Regions from separate parts of the Nitrospira japonica genome, predicted to be linked through region 2. Evidence: riboswitches for the same ligand, from Rfam matches in the RefSeq annotation. Region 2 holds a riboswitch; the other holds the start of a gene.
The links. Region 2 has a riboswitch for cobalamin ahead of NSJP_RS16230 (ABC transporter substrate-binding protein). Riboswitches for the same ligand answer to the same signal wherever they lie in the genome.

Region 1 (7,261 bases), 1.8 Mb from region 2:
GGTCGATCACCATGTCGATCGCGGCGAACAACAGCGAGGTCAACAGGAGCGCCTGCCACCCGCTGCGGACAGCGAGGTCGAAGCGGAGAGGCTGCAGCCGGGAGGCTGAATCCGTTCGGTCACACGGCAACACGACACACAGCGCCGTGCAATAGGCCGCATACAGCAAGAAGCTGAACGAGATCGAATCCATGAACGGAATATTCGAAAAGTACAGCTCCTGGCCGGCTGTGGAACCCGTGTAGAAGTACCAGCCGAACGGGATCCCCGTTCTGGTCGAAGAAAACTCGCAGACGAAAGCGGTCAACCAGCTGATCAGCCAGAGCCGCCAGGCTCGCGGCCATCCGAGCAATTGAATCGCGGAGATCAGGAACCCGGCCAGGAAAACGAACACATAGGGTCGGAGCAGGATGGTGTTGAAGAAAAGGACGGCAATGTCCATCAATGTTTCATGTTGAATGATGGTGGAATCCGGCGACCGTCACTTCACATTGAATATTCGGCGTGTGGCATTGACGCCTCATGAGGCGTAACCATGTGTTCGAAACCATCGCACCGCTTTTTCCAACGCTACTTCCGGAGGGGTTTGAGGAAGGCCGAGTTCGCGCAGGGCCTTGCTGCAATCATAATGCATCTTGTACTTGGCCATCTTCACGCCTTCAAGAGGAATGCGCGGCGTCCGGCCGGTCAGTGCGGCGATCCATTGGTTGCCGTAGGCCAGGGGAAGCACGGCCAGCCTCGGCAGCCGCAGGGTAGGCGCCTTGACGCCGGTCAATCGACTGAGGATCTCGAAGACTTCGCGGAGCATCAAATTCTTGTTTCCCAGGATGTACCGTTCGCCTTGCCGGCCTTTCTCCATGGCCAGCAGGTGGCCGGCCGCCACGTCGTCGACGTCGATCAAGTTCATGCCGGTTTCGATGTAGGCGGGCATGCGCCCCTTCATGAAATCGACGATCACTTGCCCGGTCGGCGTCGGCTTGACGTCGCCGGCTCCCACGGGCGCGCTCGGATTCACGATCACCACGGGCAGTCCGTCTTTCGCCAGTTTCAAGACCTCCTGCTCCGCCAGAAACTTGGAGCGCTTGTAGTGCCCGGCCATCTGATCCAAAGATACGGGCGTCGTCTCCGTGCCGACTCCGCCCTCGGGCGGCAATCCGATCGCGCCGATCGTGCTGCAATAGACGGTGCGTTCGATGCCGACCGAACGGGCCGCCTCCAGCATGTTCTTTGTGCCGGTCACGTTGACGTCGTAAAAAATGGACGGGTCCTTGGCCCACAGGGCATAGTGGGCGGCGATGTGGTAGAGCTGCCGGCAGCCGGACAGGGCCCGGCGCAATGAGGCCTGGTCCCTCAGATCGCCGGTGACGGGTTCCACCGGTAATCCGTCGAAGTTCTGCCGATCCGAGTCGGCGCGGACGAGCAGGCGAACCTCGGTCCCGGCTTGCACCAGTGCACGCGCCACCGCGCCTCCGACGAACCCGCTGGCTCCTGTGACGAGAACCTTCATAGTGAGGAGCTGATGGCGAATGGCTGATGGCGTATGGCAGGAGCGAACGTTCGTCGGCCGTCGGCCATCAGCTGTCAGCTATCGGCCCTTCAGTTCTTTCTGGACGTGATGTATCGGGCGATCTCGCGAAGCGGATCGGCGGATTGGCCGAAGGAGGACAGGCGGCCGATCGCCCGGGCCACGCATTCGTCGGCGAACTTCTTTGCGCCGTCGACTCCATAAAAGGTCGGATAGGTCTTCTTGCCGCGCTCGGCGTCCGTGTTCGGATTCTTGCCCAGCTCTTCCCGGGTGCCGGTGACGTTCAGCACGTCGTCGGCGACTTGAAAGGCCAGTCCGATGTCCTCAGCGTAGCCCGTCATGTCGTTGAGTTGGCGGTCGGTGGCTCCGGCCGCGATCGCGCCCATTCGTACCGCGGCGCGGATCAGCATGCCGGTTTTGTGTTTATGGATGTTCTGGAGCGCGGCCAAGTCGATGTCCCGGTTTTCCGCCTGAATGTCGAATACCTGTCCCCCGACCATGCCGGCGTGACCGGAGCCATAGGCTAGCTCCTGAATCAAACGGACTTGTCTGGTCGGATCGCAGCCCTTCATCAGATCGGGCCGGCTGCAGAGATCGAAGGCCATCGTGAGCAGCGCATCGCCGGCCAGGATCGCCATGGCATCGCCGTACACTTTGTGGTTGGTCGGCTTGCCGCGGCGAAAGTCGTCGTTGTCCATCGACGGCAGATCGTCGTGGATCAGCGAATAGGTATGGATGAATTCCAGGGAGCAGGCGACCGCCATCAAGCCGGGCGGGTTGGTTTCCACCGCCTCAGCCGCCGCGATCGCCAGGATCGGGCGGATCCGTTTTCCACCCGCCATGAGGCTGTAGCGCATGCTTTCGTGAAGCGTGGTCGGGGGCAGCGTCGCGGCCGGCGTAACCTGATCGAGAAACCGATCGACTTCGACCTGTTTGTGTTCGAGATAATCCTTGATGTTCATGGGGTTGAAAGCGGTGTTTGATATCAAAGGGAAGGAACGGCGCGGAGAGTAGCAAATGGATTTTGGAGTGTCAAACAGAGATGTGGAAGACGAATGCTCTCGGTCACGCAGCTGTGCCATCGGGCTTCGGTCTGCTACCTTCGCTGAGGCCTGGGCCTTGTTGGCCGCTGTTAGCCTCGTTGATGCTTGGCGCCGCAACTGGATCCATTCCAAGCGACGCTTGAATGGATCTGCGGACAGCGACGCCACCTGCCCGGAGCAGGCCGCATAACTCGGCATCAGCGGAAACACAAGTCCCAATGGCCGCTTAGGTAGCAGACCTCGTGGTCTCTCTACCCAGGCTTCATCATTGTTCGGAAAACTGAAACGGGTATTCCGTCGATATGCTGGAGCCGCATGAAGGTGGCCCGATTCACCTCAAACGTGCACGCATTCTTGCTCCCTCAACCTATATCTTGCTTGGCGCGGGTGTCGCGGTGACCGGGTGCCCCGTCGCGCGGAGCGGAAGGGACCCGCTGGGGGATGGGTGGAGCGAGCACCAGGGGGCTGGTTGCCGCGACAGGACCCGCGCTCACACCCCTTTCATCGCTCTGTACGACGACAGCATAATGATACCTGGTGAACTCGATCGACCGTACTGATCCTGGGGAGGTGCATCATGGCGGTGACGCTGATCAACGTGTTCTCGGTTCCGAAGGGGCAGGAAGAGGCGTTCGTGAAATGGTGGGAGGACGTGAAGGCCGACATTACCTCCCAGCCTGGCTTCATCAGCGGGAAGTTTCATCGAAGCCTCAAGCCGGACAGCAAGTTCAATTTCATCAACATCGCGATTTGGGACAACGAAGAAATCTACTGGAAGGCGTATGAGAAGAGCGTCACGCCGATGAAAGCCAAGCTGGCGCAGCTGGGCGTCGAGATGGTGCCGGCGCTCTACCGCGTCGCGTTTGAATATTGATCGAGCGTCCGGTCGCGCGTGCTTGACTTCACCAGGGGCCGACTATAGACTCCGCCCGTGCTGGTTCACTGATCTCCTATTCAGTGAGCAAAAGGGAACCCGGTGCGAATCCGGGGCTGCCCCGCAGCGGTAAGCGAGAACGACTCCACGATTACGCACTGGCCTTCCGGCCGGGAAGCGGTGGAGAGTAGGAATCCGGCGACAGCCGAAGCGCTCGCAAGCCCGAAGACCTGCCAGCACCCGGTGACGGAGAGACAACCGAAACCGGTTCGACCTGGAAGCCTCGAGGGAGGACCGTAGGTCTGAGCTGGTTCGGACTGTCATCCTGCCTTCCGTTCTTGGTTCACGACCAACATCCTTCTACAGCTGTATTCTCACCCGCGGGGGTGGCGGTCGGTCTCGGAACCGTGTTGATTCCCTCACGCGTTTCGGCCGGCAACGACTTCTCGCGGTTCGCCGCAAAGGGGCATCCTTTGCGCTACCCGACCCAACGAGGAGGACGTGCATGCCCAGTGAACCAACCGAGAGCATCGAGAGTCTCGCCGTCTCAGATTCACCCCTCTCTCCACATGGCGGGAACGATGAGGTGTCTTCCCAGCACACCATGCGGGTGAAGAAGCGCAACGGGTCGACGGAACCGGTCGACGTCATGAAGATCGTCCGTGCCGTGGAGCGCTGCTGCGGCGGCCTCTCGGACATCGATCCGCTTCGGATCGCGACCAAGACCATCAGCGGCCTGTACGACGGGGCGACGACGCGCGAACTCGACCGGCTTTCGATCCAGACGGCTGCTGCCCTGATCGTGGAGGAACCCCAGTACGCAAGACTCGCCGCCCGGTTGCTGGCGACTTACATCGACAAGGAGGTGCGGAATCAGGAGATCCACGCGTTCTCCCAGTCCGTCGCCGCCGGGTATCGCCTGGGATTGGTGAACGAGCGGCTTCAACACTTCGTCTCGCAAAACAGCCGCAAGTTGAACGATGCGCTCGATCCGAAGCGGGACCGTGAGTTCGAATATTTCGGGTTGCGTACCGTGTACGACCGGTATTTGCTCAAACACCCGGCGACCCGGCAAGTGATCGAGACGCCGCAGCAGTTCTTCCTGCGCATCGCCTGCGCGCTGTCAGAGACCGTCTCCGACGCGCTGGAACTGTACCGGTTGTTGTCATCTTTGGAATACCTTCCGAGCTCGCCGACCCTGTTCAATGCCGGGACGAAGCACGAGCAGTTGTCGAGCTGCTTCTTGCTCGATTCGCCCGACGACCACCTCGAGCATATCTATCAACGCTACACGGACGTGGCGATGCTGTCGAAGTTCTCGGGAGGCATCGGTCTGGCGTATCATCGTGTGCGCTCGCGCGGCTCCTTGATCGAGAGCACGAACGGACACTCGAACGGAATCATCCCCTGGCTGAAGACGCTCGACGCCTCCGTTGCCGCGGTCAATCAGGGTGGAAAGCGTAAAGGCGCCTGTTGCGTGTATCTCGAGCCGTGGCACGCCGACGTCGAAGAGTTTCTGGAACTGCGCGACAACACGGGCGACGAAGCTTCCAGAACCCACAATCTGAACCTTGCCAATTGGATTCCGGATCTCTTCATGAGGCGTGTGGAAGCCGACGCTGATTGGAGTCTGTTCGATCCGAAGACCGTTCCGGAACTGCCGGATCTTTACGGTGAAGAGTTCGAGCGGGCGTACGTCCGGGCGGAAGAGGCCGGGCTCGCGGTAAAAGCCATCAAGGCGCGCGAGCTGTATGCGCGAATGATGCGGACGCTCGCGCAGACCGGCAACGGGTGGATGACGTTCAAGGACAAGTCGAACCGTGCCTGTAACCAGACCGCGTTGCCGGGGCGGACCGTTCATCTGTCGAACCTCTGCACCGAAATCCTCGAGGTGACGTCGCGGGACGAAACGGCCGTCTGCAACCTTGGCTCGATCAATCTTGCCCGCCATACCGCGGCCGGCTCCGACGGCGCCGTCTCGTTCGATTTCGAGAAAATGGGCCGTACCGTGCGATGCGCGGTGTATCAGCTCGATCGCGTCATCGACTTGAATTATTACCCGATCACCGCGGCCCGGTCGTCCAATCTGCGCTGGCGGCCGGTCGGGCTCGGGGTCATGGGCCTGCAGGACGTGTTGTTTCAAATGCGGCTTTCCTTCGACGCTCCGGAGGCGCGCGCATTGTCTGCCCGCATTGCCGAAGACATTTACTACCACGCGCTCTCGGCTTCGGTGGATCTCGCGATCACGAAGGGCCGTCATCCCGCGTTCGAGGACACGAGGGCGGCGCGAGGCGAACTGCAATTCGACGCCTGGGGCATCGAACCGAGCGATCCGGCGCGATGGAGCGCGCTCCGGACGCGGATCGCGACGCATGGGCTGCGAAATTCGCTTCTGGTCGCGATCGCGCCCACCGCCACGATTGCGTCGATCGCCGGATGTTACGAATGCATCGAGCCGCAGGTCTCGAACCTGTTCAAGCGGGAAACGCTCTCCGGGGACTTTCTCCAAGTGAACCGGTATCTCGTCGCGGACCTGAAGCGGCTCGGCCTGTGGAACAGCGAGACGCGGGCGCGCCTCAAGCTGGCCGAAGGCTCCGCGCAAGGGCTCAATGAACTGCCGAGCGACCTGCGAACCCTGTATCGGACCGCCTGGGAGATTCCGATGCGGTCCCTCATCGACATGGCGGCCGATAGGGGAGCCTTCATCGACCAAAGTCAATCGCTCAATCTGTTCATTGAAAATCCGAACATCGGCCAATTGTCGAGCATGTATTTCTACGGGTGGAAGAAGGGATTGAAGACGACGTACTACCTGCGTTCCCGGCCCGCCACGCGCATCGCGAAAGCCACGGTCGACGCCGCGCCGCAAAAGTCGCCAGGCGAACGGGGCACGGACGCCGTGGCCTGTTCGCTCGAGAATCCCGGAAGCTGCGAGGCTTGCCAATGAGCCACGTCAAACGGCCGGCGCGGCTGCTCGATCCCGGTATGTGCCTGACACTCCGCCCCATGGCGTATCCCGTATTCTTCGACATGTATCGCTCGGCGATCAAGAACACCTGGACCGTGGAAGAAGTGGACTTTTCGACCGACGTGGGCGATCTGCGCACGAAGATGAGCGCCGCCGAACGTCACCTGGTGCAGCGGCTCGTCGCATTCTTCGCCACCGGCGATTCGATCGTGGCCAACAATCTGGTCCTCAATCTGTACGAGCACATCAACGCGCCGGAGGCGCGGATGTATTTGTCCCGGCAGCTCTATGAGGAGGCCCTGCACGTCCAATTTTATTTGACGCTGCTCGACACGTACGTGCCCGACCCTGACGAGCGGTTCTCGGCGTTTGCCGCCGTGGAAACCATTCCCTCGATCCGGCGAAAAGCCGAATTTTGCTTCCGGTGGATGGATTCGATCCACCGACTCGATGCCCTGGATTCCCGTGAGAAGCGGAGCCGATTTTTGAGGAATCTGGTCTGCTTCGCCGCCTGCATCGAGGGACTCTTTTTCTTCGCCGCGTTCGCCTATGTGTATTTCCTCCGGTCACGCGGCCTGTTGCACGGGCTTGCGAGCGGGACCAACTGGGTCTTTCGAGACGAAAGCGCCCATATGGCCTTTGCCTTCGAGGTGGTCAGTCAAGTCCGCCGTGAAGAACCGGAGCTGTTCGACGGAGCGTTCGAGGCCGATATCGGGCTGATGATGGACGAAGCCGTCGCCTGCGAGACCGCGTTTGCCGAAGATCTCTTGGGTGGAGGCGTGGCGGGCCTCTCCTTGCGCGACGTGCGGCAGTATCTGCAGTTTGTGGCGGATCAACGACTGACGACCCTC
Region 2 (7,261 bases):
GAGACACCGAGCACGTACGGATCGGCCAACGGATTGCGCAGCAGCGCCTGCAGAGCCACTCCGACCGCCGCCAGGCAACCACCGACGAGAAACCCCAGGAAGATTCTCGGCAGACGCACCTGCAGCAGAATCGTCGCCATCACATCCGACTCGCTCCGACGATCGCTCGTGGCTTCGACCATTCGGGCAAAGATGCGCGCCATTTCGTTGAGACCGACAAACTGCGTTCCAAATTGGAGACACAGCAGGGCCAGGAGCGCGGCCAGCACCAGCAACATTCCAATGACCGCCGTCCAACGGCCTGCGCCCAGTGTCGACTTTCGAAACACTTCATCGTCGGCGAACGCGGCGGGTGCCGTCTTCGGTTCTGGTACTGGAGGAGGAAGGCCAACCGATGCGGAGGGCGAAGAATGGTCGGATGGCGACATCATGGCAAGGGAGCGGCGTTGTCCGAGAGAGAAACCTCGGGATGAATCGCTCGCGCCAGGAGCTCCAACCCTTCGACCACACGAGGGCCGGGACGGTTGAGCGCATCCGACGACACCTCACGCAATTGCCGGTGTCGGACGGCAGACAGACTGCTCCAGCGGTTCCATTCGTTCTGCTCGCTCTTTGGAACGCTTTCCACAGGACCGACGGGAAAAATGATGACCTCCGGGTCTTCCTGCAGCACCGTTTCAATGCTGAGCGTCGGATAGGGGGACGCAGCGCCATGCGCCACGTTGATCCCGCCGGCCAATCCGATCATCTGGTGAATGTAACTTCCGGGACCGACCGTGATGAGCGGATGACTGTTCAGCACGTACAGCACGCGCTTCTTGTTCGATGCCGCGATCTGTTTCGCAACTGCGGCAATGCGTTCTCGCATCCGACCCGTCACCTCATCGGACACCTTCGTCTTATTGAATATTTTCCCCAAACTTTGAATCTGCATCAGGATGTCGTCGACGGTCTTCGCGTCCATCAGAAACACGGGAATTTTCAACTCTTCCAGCTTGGCGACGACATCGGATCGGAGAAACTCCTGCGGCGCGACGATCATGTCCGGCCGAAGCGCGATGAGCGCTTCAAGATTGTGTCGCGCATAACCCACCTTCGGTTTCGACAGGGCGGCTGCCGGGAAGTCACACAGTTCCGTGACGCCGACGATTTGCTCGTCAAGACCGAGGGCAAAGAGCATTTCCGTAATGCTCGGTGCGAGCGAGACTACCCTGCTCGGCGCCTTTGCAATGTAGAGTTTCCGTCCGGCGTCATCCACAAACGTTCGCGGCGTGATATTCGCCATGAACGGCATACCGGTTAGGATCCCTTGCTGGCGGCGCGGCATCATCGCACTCTCGGCTTCCTGAACATCGACGACTCCAAAGACGAAGAGAACCAGGCACAGCCCGAACAGGAGGCAGGACCTGAAGACTCCGGCTTGGCCAAACAGTCTTTGTGCGACGGCCTTGGCGGGCGAGCAGACCGTGCGCTCCGCGTCCAAGACACCAGAGGATGACCGCGAGGGCCGGCAGGTTCGAAAGGTCCGTCGTGGCAAAGTCAAAAAAAATCCTCAAGGTCTAATGATGACCCTGAGGACTGCACCCGCTTCTTCATCCTCGTCTGCGCCCCAGCCCACGAGGGAACAGTTGGTATTCCTCCAAGCAGGTATTCTGGCTCATGGTTCGCCCTACTCCCCGCGCCTTCCCATCCGATGAATCGGACAGTGGTCTTGGCGGGTTTCGTCCCCACTGACAGCGGCGGGACCGCGAGGGATTCGCACCCTCTTCCCTTACCCGGAGGCTATGTGAGCGGGCACTCTAGGAGACAGGGACAAAACTTGTCAAGTTCATTATTGTCCGCATGATGAGCGGCAATTAGCTCCCGGCCCTAGTCAGGAACGAATCTACGCCGAAATAGCCAACAACCAGAGCAATTCTTGTGGGATACGGCCGGGCATGAGCCTTGCTGTTTGGGGAATGTTCACCAGAAACGGTCTGAAACCATCCTCTGCAGGCGACTCGATGAAACACCTCCTGATTGCACTGGCGACTCTCTGGATTCTCTTCCAAATCACCTCATTGATCGGACTCTCGAACAATCCGTCGGGGGTGACTCCACTAACCCGCCTGGCCGAGCCTCCCGCGGTCCACCTGACCGACCCCTATCACAACGCCTATTTCTTCCTCTTGGGACTGGCCTCGTCCGCTGGACTCGATCCGGGGAAGGTCGGTTATGAAATATGGGTCGAAGCACGCGAGACGTCGGACGGTCGTCGGTTCGATTACGACAAACCGGAACGACTCGACTTACAAGTGTCGCATCCTCTCGGACAAGCGTTTCCCAACTGGGACACAGAGGATCCGATCATGGCATTTCGCGACAAGAACGCTCCGGTCAAGGCTTGGACGTCGCAGCATGGTCTTCTCCTGGAGCGATACGAGCATTGCCTGGACATGTCGTTTGAGGATCGGGGGTTCGGCCAGCGGGCAACGCCCAGGTTCGCAGAAGTCATGCTCGCCCACCGACTGTACATTGCCGATGGATTCTCACGCTCCACGACTGCCGGATTGGACCGTTTGAACAAGGAACTGACGTTCTGGCGAATGGTGTTGCGCGAGGCCACGACGCCCGACATGACGGTCGCCGCACAATTCGTCGTTCAAGACGACGCCAAATTGATTTCGAGGATGGTTTCACGACCAGCCGTAGACAAGACCCTTCTGCTGACCGCTTTACAACTCATGGTTCCGCTGACGTCGTCCGAATATTCCCTCCGTTGGCCGATTCGTCATCAACTGGCTGTCGCCGGCCGCGAGACGCAAGGTCGACTCGCTCCGGCAAAGGATTCGCTGGTCTCGAGCAATCCGGAACGTGATTGGCTTATTGCCACCACACAGCTCCCGGACAATGCCTTCGCCAAGATCGAGCATCCCCGGCCACCCTCTTTTCTCGGTTATTCTTTGGGCAGCCGACAGACGGATGAAATGTATGCGGGATACTATGAAGCGATCACGAAAGCCTCGGGGACCGGAGAGGGATCGCTGCCGACCTTGCATCAAATCTCCGGCAACGTCCATCGAGGGTTTCTGGAGAGCCTGGTCAATCCCGCACCGGTCGAACCCGATTGGAATATCTTCCGCCATCAATTGATGGAAACCGACGCCAGGCTTCGTCTCGCATCGTTGCAGATCCAATTGCGACGGCCGAGCGGCACGGCCGCGGTCCCGACCAGACTGGCGGAGGTCGGGTCGCAATACTTCGATCCCTTTACGGGACTACCGATGCTGTGGAGTCAGACGCAGCAAAAAATCTACAGTGTCGGGAAAGACCGGCTTGACGACGGGGCGGATGCGTCGTTTGACATCACGGCTCCTGCGCTCGTCGGCCTGTCACCCAAGAGCTCCACGGGAAAGGATCCGCAACTGTAATTCCCCTCCATCCACTCTCCGACCGTATCCCGCGCAACGCGGATCAGTGAGCGCCATCAAAAGCGGGAATCCAGACAAGGGCTTCCTTTGCGTATTGAGTCTCGATGATGGGGATCCGCTTTCATAGGCATGACGCAAGGTGAAACTGACTCACGACCCACCGCTGCACAGACTTGTCACATCCATCGGCTCTGTGGTAAATTCCCTGCTTGTCTGTCACTTGACTTAGCCCAAGGAGCCTCCCGTGGCATTTGCATGCGATATCTGCCTCAAACGGCATCAGACCGGTAACAACGTGAGCCATGCGAACAACAAGACGAAACGTTCGTTCAACCCCAATCTTCAACGGGTGAGGGCCATCGTCGACGGATCGACGAAACGCATTCGCGTCTGCACTCGCTGTCTGCGGAGCGGTTTGGTCAAGAAAGCCGTCTAGCCGCCGATCTCGAACCCTCCGAGGGTCCCCGTCCCGTCCCTGATCTCAAGACACTTCGGGTTGGCCTCTAGGACTGGTCCCTCCCTACGGAGCGGACCAGAGCACGCGGCCGGAACGGTCGCTGAGCTTGATCGCAAGGGGCTCGTCGGGCGAGAGCGCCAGCTTCTTGCTTCCATCTCTACTGGTAAGGATGAACCCGACTTCTCCTTGAGGATCGAGTCCAAGACCCGCCCGTGCCTTGCCGCTTGAATCCAGGAGAAGAAACTCTTCCGCATTAATGCCCTTCGCCTTCTCGGCACCAGCGCTGCTCGAATCGAATATGATCCCGGTCAACGCCGATCCCACGACATTTCCCAAGAACACCACTGCAAGTAGAAGGAAGTATTGACCACGGGTCACGGCAAATCCTTTCTGTGACAGGGACATGTCGGCTGAGACAGGGAGTTGATTGGCCATGGAGACGGCTGGAACAGGCCCGGGGATCAGAAGTAAGTACGGTTGGAGCGGGCGATGGGATTTGAACCACACTCCGTCGCCGGATCGGCTCTGATGCCTGCCTCCCGGCTCCCACTGAGGGGGTCATCCCCCTCGTGCACTCCCCACGAAAGGGGCGCACCCCTTTCGAAATCCCCGTCGTGGGTCCAAATCCTTCGAAGCGCTGGAACACGTTTGGAGCGGGCGATGGGATTTGAACCCACGACAACTAGCTTGGGAAGCTAGGACTCTACCACTGAGCTACGCCCGCTCGCTGCCTCAGATCCTACGCCGCGGCGGAGATTTAAGTCAAGGAAGCCGCTTCTATGGCAGGACTTCAATCAGCGCAAACTTTCTCTTTCCCACTTTGATCCGGTAGGTGCTCCCGGGATTGAGCGTCAGCACGGCATTCGCATCGCTCTGCTTGACTCCCTCGACCTCGATCCCGCCCTGGATGACGAGGCGGCGCGCTTCGCTCTTGCTCGCCAACAGCTTGGTCATGGCAACGAGATCGACAAGGCCGATCGTGCCGCTTGCGCCAAGGTCATCTTTAGCGACCTTCACACGCACATCCGGTTCGCTGGGAAACTCCCGCTCCTGAAATTTCAGTTGGAACGCTTCGCGGGCCGCGCGCCCCGCCTCCTGTCCGTGATAGAGCGTGACGATATGCTGCGCCAGGCTCTGCTTGGCTTCCATCGGATGCGACGTCTTCACCGAGGCCAGATCCTCGGTCGTCAGCACCTCATAGTACCGGATCATCAGTTCGTCGCTGACCGACATGATTTTCCCGAACATTTCGCTCGGCGGATCCTCCAATCCCACATAGTTGCCGAGACTCTTGCTCATCTTCTTGCCGCCGAAGATTCCTTCAAGCAGCGGCATGGTGATCACGGCTTGAGGTTCCTGGCCATAGTCACGCTGCAGATCTCGTCCGACGAGCAGATTGAACTTCTGATCGGTTCCTCCTAATTCCACGTCGGCCTTCAGAACGACCGAATCATACCCTTGAACCAGGGGATAGAGAAATTCGTGGACGCTGATGGGCTTTTGCTCCTGATACCGCTTGTGAAAATCGTCTCGCTCCATCATGCGGGCGACGCGATAATGTGACGCCAGCTCGACCAATTCCGCCGCGGACATCGTGCTCATCCATCGACTGTTGAATTCGATGGTTGTCCTCTTGGGATCCAGCAGCTTGAAGATCTGCCTTTCGTAGGTCGTGGCGTTGTCCCGAACCTGATCCTTGGTCAATGCCCTCCTCGTTTCTGACACCCCGGTCGGATCCCCGATCATCCCCGTGAAGTCGCCGATCAAAAAGATCACCTGATGTCCGAGGTCCTGAAAATGCTTCAACTTGTGAATCAGAACGGTATGGCCGAGATGCAGATCGGGCGCGGTCGGATCAAAGCCGGCCTTGATCCGCAGCGGCCGATTGGCCGCCAACGCGCGGCTGAGCTTGGATTCCAATTCGGCCTGTTGAATCACCTCGACCGTCCCGCGAAGAATCAAATCGATTTGCCGGACCAATTCACTCATGCGGAAACCCTTCCGTCACCATCCGGCGGCCAGATGGTCACCTGGATCAGATTCTTGATTCTGTCGAACTTCTTTTTTCCGATGCCTTTCACGTCGCGCAAGTCCTCGACGCGGCTAAACGGCCCGACATCTTGCCGATATTTCATAATCCGTCCCGCCAGAACCGCTCCGATACCCGGAAGTGATTCCAGATCCTTCTCCGTTGCCCGATTCAAATCGATCTTCCCGACTCCCTTCGTCGGCGAAGTCCGTTTGACCGGTTCGGCGCCCTCCGTGATCGGTACCGGAATCGGAGCCGCACCAACCGGTCCTTCGACATGGAGCGCCGGTGCAGCCTCGTCCGGCAGGACCCGCACGCCATCGGGCTCTGGCTGTGGGAGCGTCCATCCGATCCAAAAAATCACGCCCATGGTGAGCGCAACCATGGCGCACTTGATCAAGAACGAGACAATCATCGATTCGCCCGCTTTCGGACCTGATGAATCGCTCCGCGCCCCGAATCCTCCGCCGCCTCCATCATGCCTTCCGCCATCGTCGGATGCGCGTGGATCATGTCGGCGATCTGATTCACATTCGCGCCGATCTCCATGGCCAGCGCAGCCTCATGAATGAGATCCGCGGCATGGGATCCGATGATGTGGGCCCCGAGTATCCGGCCCGACTCGCTTTCGGATATGATCTTGCAGAATCCGGTCGTCTCTCCCGTTGCTTGAGCCTTTCCCGTCGCCACAAACCTGAATCGTCCGACTTTGACGGCGGCATCTGCGTCCAGTCCATTCGCCCGCATCCGTTCTCGCGCCTGCGCTTCCGTCAGTCCGACTCGGCCGATTTCCGGCAGCGTGAAAATACCGGCTGGAATGACCTCATACCGAATCGTCGACCGATGGCCCATAATGTTCTCGACCGCCACCTTGCCCTGCGCCGAGGCCACATGGGCCAGCATTGCTTTCCCGACTACGTCGCCGATCGCATAGATGTCGGACACAGTGGTCTCCATGCGCTCGTTTACCAGAATCTCGCCACGACGACCGAGTTCCACTCCGGCCTCCTCAAGCCCGAGGCCGCGGCTGTTGAAACCCCGTCCAACGGACACCAGAAACATGTCCGCGACGATCTTCTCCCCGTTCTTGCAATGAACCGTGATGGCAGATTCCCCTCGCTCGACTGAATCGACCGTCGTCCCGGTCATCACCGTCACGCCGCGCTTCTTCAGCTCTCGCGCCATCGTCGCGGAAACTTCCTCATCTTCGAGCGGCAAAATGCGATCCACCAACTCCACCACGGTGACTTCCGTCCCAAGTCCACTATACAGGGTGGCGAATTCACAACCTTCAACTCCGCCTCCCAGAATCAGCAACCGGCGAGGAATGGTCGAAAGATCCAGCAGTTGCCGGCTGGTGACGAT

Region 1: it holds a riboswitch for cobalamin, as region 2 does, so the genes downstream of both, NSJP_RS07685 (ribonucleoside-diphosphate reductase subunit alpha) here and NSJP_RS16230 (ABC transporter substrate-binding protein) in region 2, are expected to answer to the same signal.

The regions. Positions count from the first base shown of each region.
Region 1 is NZ_LT828648.1:1,604,577-1,611,837, forward strand. It holds gene NSJP_RS07660 (carotenoid biosynthesis protein) at 1-442, opposite strand, end outside; gene hpnA (hopanoid-associated sugar epimerase) at 521-1,507, opposite strand; gene NSJP_RS07670 (polyprenyl synthetase family protein) at 1,597-2,487, opposite strand; gene NSJP_RS07680 (antibiotic biosynthesis monooxygenase family protein) at 3,146-3,442, shown strand; cobalamin riboswitch at 3,487-3,694, shown strand; gene NSJP_RS07685 (ribonucleoside-diphosphate reductase subunit alpha) at 3,948-6,389, shown strand; gene NSJP_RS07690 (ribonucleotide-diphosphate reductase subunit beta) at 6,386-7,261, shown strand, end outside.
Region 2 is NZ_LT828648.1:3,423,573-3,430,833, forward strand. It holds gene NSJP_RS16225 (FecCD family ABC transporter permease) at 1-329, opposite strand, end outside; gene NSJP_RS16230 (ABC transporter substrate-binding protein) at 428-1,537, opposite strand; cobalamin riboswitch at 1,626-1,817, opposite strand; gene NSJP_RS16235 (hypothetical protein) at 2,004-3,410, shown strand; gene rpmB (50S ribosomal protein L28) at 3,655-3,846, shown strand; gene NSJP_RS16245 (hypothetical protein) at 3,931-4,245, opposite strand; tRNA gene NSJP_RS16250 (tRNA-Gly) at 4,517-4,591, opposite strand; gene tyrS (tyrosine--tRNA ligase) at 4,645-5,856, opposite strand; gene NSJP_RS16260 (ComEA family DNA-binding protein) at 5,853-6,311, opposite strand; gene lpdA (dihydrolipoyl dehydrogenase) at 6,308-7,261, opposite strand, start outside.